DNA from 2 places in the Thermoanaerobacter uzonensis DSM 18761 genome. Region 2 is predicted to be linked to the other one. Evidence: a T-box and tRNA genes for the amino acid it is inferred to sense, from the RefSeq annotation. Region 2 holds a T-box; the other holds one or more tRNA genes.

Region 1 (3,417 bases), on a different contig from region 2:
GCAGAAATTATTATATATCCTGCTAGAATAGTAGTCAATTTTATTATTGTTCCTTATAAGTTCACAAAAAAAATTTTAACTTTGCCTGTTGCTTTTCTGAAAAATAATTTAACTCATTTTAAGATTTTTAAAAGGAAAAAATAAAGGATTTTTTAAAGAAATGTCGAATAAAAATAATAGATTATATGCCTTGTGAAAGCAGGTGTTATGAGTGAAAAAGCTAAAGAAGATATTGTTTTTTGCCTTTATTGCATATATTGGATTTACTTTTTTTCAGCAGCAAGTTGCATTAGAGAAACTTGATAATAGGTATAGGGATTTAAAAAATAAAGAAGCTGCAGTAATGAAAGAAAATAAGTATTTAAATGAATTACTTCACCAGATAAATAGTGAAAGTTTTATTGAAAATGAGGCAAGACAAAAGTTGGGGTTGGTTAAAAAAGGAGAAATAATTTATGTAGATGTTTCAAAAACTAAGTCCCAAGAGACAAAAAAGTAATTTCAGAAAATTCATCTTGAAATATTTTGTATCTTAATATATAATAAACTCATTAATAAAATTTTTAGAGGGAGGATCTTTATTTATATGCCATTTGAGGTTGGAGATGTTGTTGAGGGCACCGTGTTAAACATCACAGACTTTGGAGCATTTATTCAGTTACCAGAGGGGAAAACTGGGTTGGTGCATATTTCGGAAGTTGCTAATACCTATGTAAAAGATATTAGGGAGCATTTGAAGGAGCATGATAAAGTAAAAGTAAAAATATTGTCCATGGATGCTAATGGCAGAATAAGTTTGTCAATCAAAAAGGCTTTGCCCAAGAATAATAAAGAAAGAGAACCAAAGGATTTTGTATGGCAGAGCAATAGGAATTATAATACTAATAGTTCCTTTGAAGAGAAATTGCTTAAGTTTTTAAAAGATTCAGACGAAAGGCAGCAACAGCTGCGAAAGAATTTTGATTCCAAGAGAAGAAATACAGGCTACAGAAGAAGCAATGGATATTAACTTCGGGTTATGCCCGAAGATTTTTCATAAAGGGTTTTTACCTGTGATAGTTGGGGGTTATTATGAGAATTTGTGCAATTGATATAGGGACAAATTCAATACGCCAACTTATATGTGACGTAAATAATGGAAATATAAACAAGATACAAAAAGACGTTGAAATAACTCGATTGGGGGAAGGAATTTCTAAAACGGGTAAGTTAAATAATAACGCGATACAGAGAAGCATTGAGGTGATTGAACGCTTTGTGAAATTGGCCCAAGAAAAAGGTGCAGAAGTTATATATGCTTTTGCAACATCTGCGATGAGGGATGCTAAAAATAAAGATGCTTTTTTTGAGCAAATTAGAAAACTTGGGCTAGAGGTAGAAATCATAGATGGAGAAACAGAGAGCTTATTTGGATACATCGGAGCGGTGTTGGGGGTTAATAAGGAAGATGCTCTGGTGTTAGATATAGGAGGAGGAAGTACTGAATTAGCATATAAAGGTAGAGAATTTGTAAAAGAAAGTTTTGATATAGGAGCTGTGAGGCTTACTGAAAAATTTATTAAAAATGATCCTCCTACAGCTGAGGAATATGATGAAATCAGGTTGCATATAATAGATACAATGGTAAATTCTATTAATAAGTACAAAGAAGTTGAAAATGTCATCGGCATAGGAGGGACAATAACAACTCTCGCTGCCGTTTCCCAGCAATTGGAAATTTATTCTCAAGAAAAAATTCATGGATATCAGCTAAAAAAAGAAGAAATTAAGAGGATTTTAGATAAATTTATGTCTGTTACATTGGAAGAGCGGAAAAAAATTTTTGGATTGCAGCCACAAAGGGCTGATATAATAATTGCGGGAACTGCTATATTACTGACTATATTAGAAATGCTGAGTTTCAAAGAAATAACGGTTAGTGAGTGGGATAATTTAGAAGGAGCAGTCGTCTATAAATTTGGGGAATTTAAGCTATAAAAATGGAATTTTCATTTGAAGTTGCAAAAGTGGATAAAAAACTATTGACTTAAAGATATAGATATAATATAATAAATACTGTCTCAAGGAGATGAAGCCGGAGTGGCGGAACTGGCAGACGCACAGGACTTAAAATCCTGCGGGCCCTAAAAGCCCGTACCGGTTCGAGTCCGGTCTCCGGCACCAATGGCGCGGGGTGGAGCAGTCCGGTAGCTCGTCGGGCTCATAACCCGGAGGTCGTAGGTTCAAATCCTACCCCCGCAACCAAAAATATGGCGGCGTAGCTCAGTTGGCCAGAGCATGCGGTTCATACCCGCAGTGTCGGTGGTTCAAATCCACTCGCCGCTACCAGCAAAGAACGGAAATCGTCACCTATCCAGAAGTAGAATTCACATTTTATTTCATCTGGGGTGACGATTATTTTTTTTATGTAGTTTTTAAGCACTTCTTTAATTTCATGAGGATCCTTCGAGGAATTAATTATTTCCCTATCCTTTTCGAAGATTTTTAATATCATTTCTGGTGTAATAAAGTCTGTCTCTTTTTTATTTTCCAGCTCTTTAATTCTGTAAGCAAGCTCATTTCTCATTGCTTCTAATTCGTTCATTTTTTCTTTCATTATTGGCTGAAACATCCCCTGAGCAATAGCTTCTACTATGTTTTTCATCTGCTCTTCAACCTCCTTATAGCGCTTTTTTAAAAAAGCAATTTCTTCTGCTCTCTCTTTATTTAGCTTCTGATTTTCCTCGTTTAAAAGTCTAGCCAATACCGGCGCTACTTTTGGGTCAAGCACTCTCTTGTTCAGCTCATCTATAACAAAAGCTTCTAGTTTTTCTTTATTTATATCTCTATTTGTGCACTGCTTAGTTCTGTCTTTCCTGCTGCATCTATAAGTTACATATTTCCCTCTGCTTAAACACCCTACCATTTTAGAACCGCATATTCCGCAGTAAACAAGACCTGACAAAAGATAAACCCTTTTTGCAGAATTAGCCCCTCTTGTTATTTTTCTTTCTTCCATTTTCTCCTGCACTTTTTTAAATAAGTCTTCATCAATGATTGCAGGTATAGCATTCTCTATAACGATTACGTCTTCTTTTACTATTCTATGGTTTTTCTTTGTACCTTTATTGAATATGTATTTGCCAGTATATTTTTCATTTTTCAAAATTTCATGAATGCTGTTTTTCCTGAACGGATTTCCCTTCTTAGTTTTGTAACCTCTTAAGTTTAATTCATCAATTATCTGCCTATATCCATACCCCTGTGCATATAACTCAAAAATCAGTCTCACTGCTTCAGCTTCTTTTTCGTTTATCACATATTTCCCATCCACAATGTCATATCCCAAAGGTGGTATACCTCCATTAAATTTGGCCTGAAAAGCATTTTCTTTCAATCCTTTCATAACCTCCCTTGCGAGGTTTTTGGAGTAGTACT
Region 2 (3,417 bases):
CCAATGCTTAAAGGCGAAAAAAATGTGGATGTGAAGTATTATTTGAGTATTGTGGGATTAAACAATGAATATGCTACAAGGGATGTGAAAAATTTATCAGGAGGTGAACAGCAAAGAGTTTCTATAGCTAGAACTCTTGCAAATAAGCCTGAAGCCCTTTTACTTGATGAGCCTACTTCAGCCCTTGACCCTACTTCTACAGAAACAATAGAGAAGTTGATGATTGAGTTAAAGGAAAAAATTAATTTGACGATTATTTGGATAACTCATAATATAGATCAAGCTAAGCGCATTGGAGATTACACAGCATTGCTTAACAAAGGGCAATTAATAGAATATGCTAAAACTCATGATTTTTTTACAAGTCCCCAAAATGAAATTACAGAATTATTTATACAAGGTAAATTAAAGGAGGAAGTTAAATGAGTGTATTATCTTTAACATTGGCCTCAAGTCTTGTGCTAATATCTATTTTTATTTCTTATTATCAGAAACTGGGAATTGAAAAGGAAATATTCATAGGTACCATAAGGGCGGTTGTACAGCTTACAATAGTAGGGTACATTTTACATTACATATTTGCTACAAACAACGCTTTGTTTACTTTGGCAATGGTGACTTTAATGATAGTAGTTGCTGGAAATAATGCTTCAAAGAGAGGAAAGGGAATACCAAATGTCTTTTATTTTATCACTTTTTCGATTGCTTTAAGTGCTGCGATTACAATTTCTTTACTCATTTTGTTTGGAAATATTCATTTTAGGCCACAGGAAGTCATACCTGTATCAGGAATGATAATAGGAAATTCAATGGTAGCTTCAGGACTTGCTGTTTCAAGGTTAAAGGATGAGATAAAAAATAGGTCAGAGGAGATAGAAGCGTATTTATCACTTGGTGCAACTTCAAGACAAGCGGCTCAAAAGGTGATAAAGACAGCGATAAAGACTGGGATGATTCCAACAGTTGACAGCATGAAAACTCTGGGTATCGTGCAATTGCCGGGGATGATGACAGGTCTCATATTGGGAGGAGTGGACCCTATAGAGGCAGTCAAGTACCAGATAATGGTTACTTTTATGCTGGCATCAACAGTAGCGATTTCATGTTTTAGTGTTACTTTTCTCACCTATAGAAACTTTTTTACAAAACATCATCAATTAGTGATTGATTTACAATAATATTGTTTAAAATGATATTGCATTTATTTTTCTTTTATAATAAAATAATGTACAAATCAATTTTTTAAATGCGATGAAGTGGAGCAGTAGGCATTGTAAGCTTTAAGAGAGCCGTTGGTGGGTGTAAAACGGTAGCCTAAGATGCCGAAACTCGCCAGGGAGCAGGCATACTAAATTGTAGTAGGTATGCACGGTTACCGCCGTTACAGGTTTGAGAGGGCGCTTTTGCGCCAAAAAGAGTGGTACCACGGAAGAGTAGCTCTTTCGTCTCTTATGAGATGAAGGGCTTTTTTTAATAAAATTAAAATTAAGTTAGAGGTGAAATATATGGCGTATTCTGTTGAAGTCGATAGAAAGTGGCAAAGAAAATGGGAAGAAACAAAGTTATACAAGTTTAATCCTGAAAATGTGGACAAAAAACTTTACTGTTTAGAGATGTTTTCTTATCCATCAGGTGCTAAACTTCACGTAGGGCACTGGTACAATTATGGTCCTACAGATTCATGGGCAAGACTTAAAAGGATGCAGGGATATGAAGTTTTTCATCCAATGGGGTTTGATGCTTTTGGTCTTCCTGCAGAAAATTATGCAATAAAGACAGGAATACATCCTTATGATTCAACTATGGAAAATATAAGAACGATGGAAAAGCAGTTAAGAGAAATGGGGGCAACTTTTGATTGGGACTATGAAGTAATAACTTGCTTGCCGGACTATTATAAATGGACACAGTGGATTTTCCTTAAGCTTTTTGAGGCAGGCCTTGCCTATAGAAAAAAAGCTCCAGTAAACTGGTGCCCAAGCTGTCAAACTGTTCTTGCAAACGAGCAAGTTATAGATGGAAAATGTGAAAGGTGCGGTACTGAAGTTACAAAGAAAGATTTGACTCAGTGGTTTTTCAAGATAACTGCTTATGCAGAAGAACTCCTTGAAAAACTGGATGAACTTGATTGGCCTGAAAAGACAAAAATAATGCAGAGAAATTGGATTGGAAAGTCGGATGGAGCAGAGATAGAATTTAAAGTTGACGGCAAAGACCTGACATTTAAGGTGTTTACAACAAGGGCTGATACGTTATATGGAGCGACGTATGTAGTTATCGCTCCAGAACATGAGATTGTGGATTTAATTACTACAGATGAATATAAACAAGCTGTTGAGGAGTATAAAGAGTACGCGAGAAAACAAAGTGAAATTGAAAGGTTGTCTACTGAAAAAGAAAAGACAGGAGTATTTACAGGAGCATACGCGATTCATCCTCTGACGGGAGAGAAACTCCCTATTTGGATAGCAGACTACGTCCTTGCAACATATGGAACAGGATGTGTCATGGCTGTTCCTGCCCATGATGAAAGAGATTATGAATTTGCAACAAAATACAACCTTCCTATAAAAAGAGTGATAAAAGGAATTGGAGATGTGGACGACAGTCTACCCTTTGTTGAGTATGGAGTGCTTATAAACAGTGGAGAATTTACAGGTATAAAATCAGAAGAGGCAAGGATAAAGATTGTAGAGAAATTGCAACAAGAAGGTAGAGCTTCTTTTAAGGTTAATTACAGATTCAGAGACTGGCTTGTTTCAAGGCAGAGATACTGGGGGGCTCCAATACCTGTAATTCACTGTGAACGCTGTGGCATAGTCCCTGTCCCAGAAGAAGATTTGCCAGTGTTACTTCCTTATGATGTGGAATTTGCTCCAACAGGTGAGTCTCCACTTAAAAAGCATGAAGGCTTTATGAACGTTACTTGTCCAAAATGTGGAGGCAAAGCGTTAAGAGACCCCGATACTCTTGACACTTTTGTAGATTCTTCCTGGTACTTTTTGAGATATCCCGATAACAAAAACGACAAAGAGCCTTTCAATAAAGAATGGATAAATAAAATGTTGCCTGTTGACAAGTATGTAGGTGGAGCAGAGCATGCGACAATGCATCTTTTGTACGCAAGGTTTGTCACAAAAGCTTTAAGAGACTTGGGATATCTTGACTTTGATGAACCTTTTAAATCATTAGTGCATCAAGGCACAATATTGGGACCTGATGGAAGCAGAATGAGTAAATCTAAAGGAAATGTCATTTCACCTGACGAATACATTAAAGAATACGGTTCTGATGTATTCAGGCTTTACCTTATGTTTGGATTTGCTTATTCTGAAGGTGGGCCGTGGAATGATGATGGTATTAAGGCTATTGCTCGGTTTGTCAACAGAGTGGAAAGATTCATAGAGAAGTTCATTG

What was found. The T-box of region 2 lies ahead of leuS (leucine--tRNA ligase). A T-box ahead of a tRNA ligase gene usually reads a tRNA of that ligase, here a tRNA-Leu.
Region 1: it encodes a tRNA-Leu, which carries the amino acid that the T-box ahead of leuS (leucine--tRNA ligase) is inferred to sense. The anticodon was not compared.

What each region holds. Positions count from the first base shown of each region.
Region 1 is NZ_FQUR01000011.1:151,498-154,914, forward strand. It holds gene yabQ (spore cortex biosynthesis protein YabQ) at 1-144, shown strand, start outside; gene BUB32_RS07535 (FtsB family cell division protein) at 212-499, shown strand; gene BUB32_RS07540 (S1 domain-containing RNA-binding protein) at 587-1,009, shown strand; gene BUB32_RS07545 (Ppx/GppA phosphatase family protein) at 1,072-1,977, shown strand; tRNA gene BUB32_RS07550 (tRNA-Leu) at 2,074-2,163, shown strand; tRNA gene BUB32_RS07555 (tRNA-Met) at 2,168-2,244, shown strand; tRNA gene BUB32_RS07560 (tRNA-Met) at 2,252-2,328, shown strand; gene BUB32_RS07565 (recombinase family protein) at 2,285-3,417, opposite strand, start outside.
Region 2 is NZ_FQUR01000006.1:235,964-239,380, forward strand. It holds gene BUB32_RS01170 (ABC transporter ATP-binding protein) at 1-426, shown strand, start outside; gene BUB32_RS01175 (ABC transporter permease) at 423-1,178, shown strand; T-box leader at 1,243-1,453, shown strand; gene leuS (leucine--tRNA ligase) at 1,506-3,417, shown strand, end outside.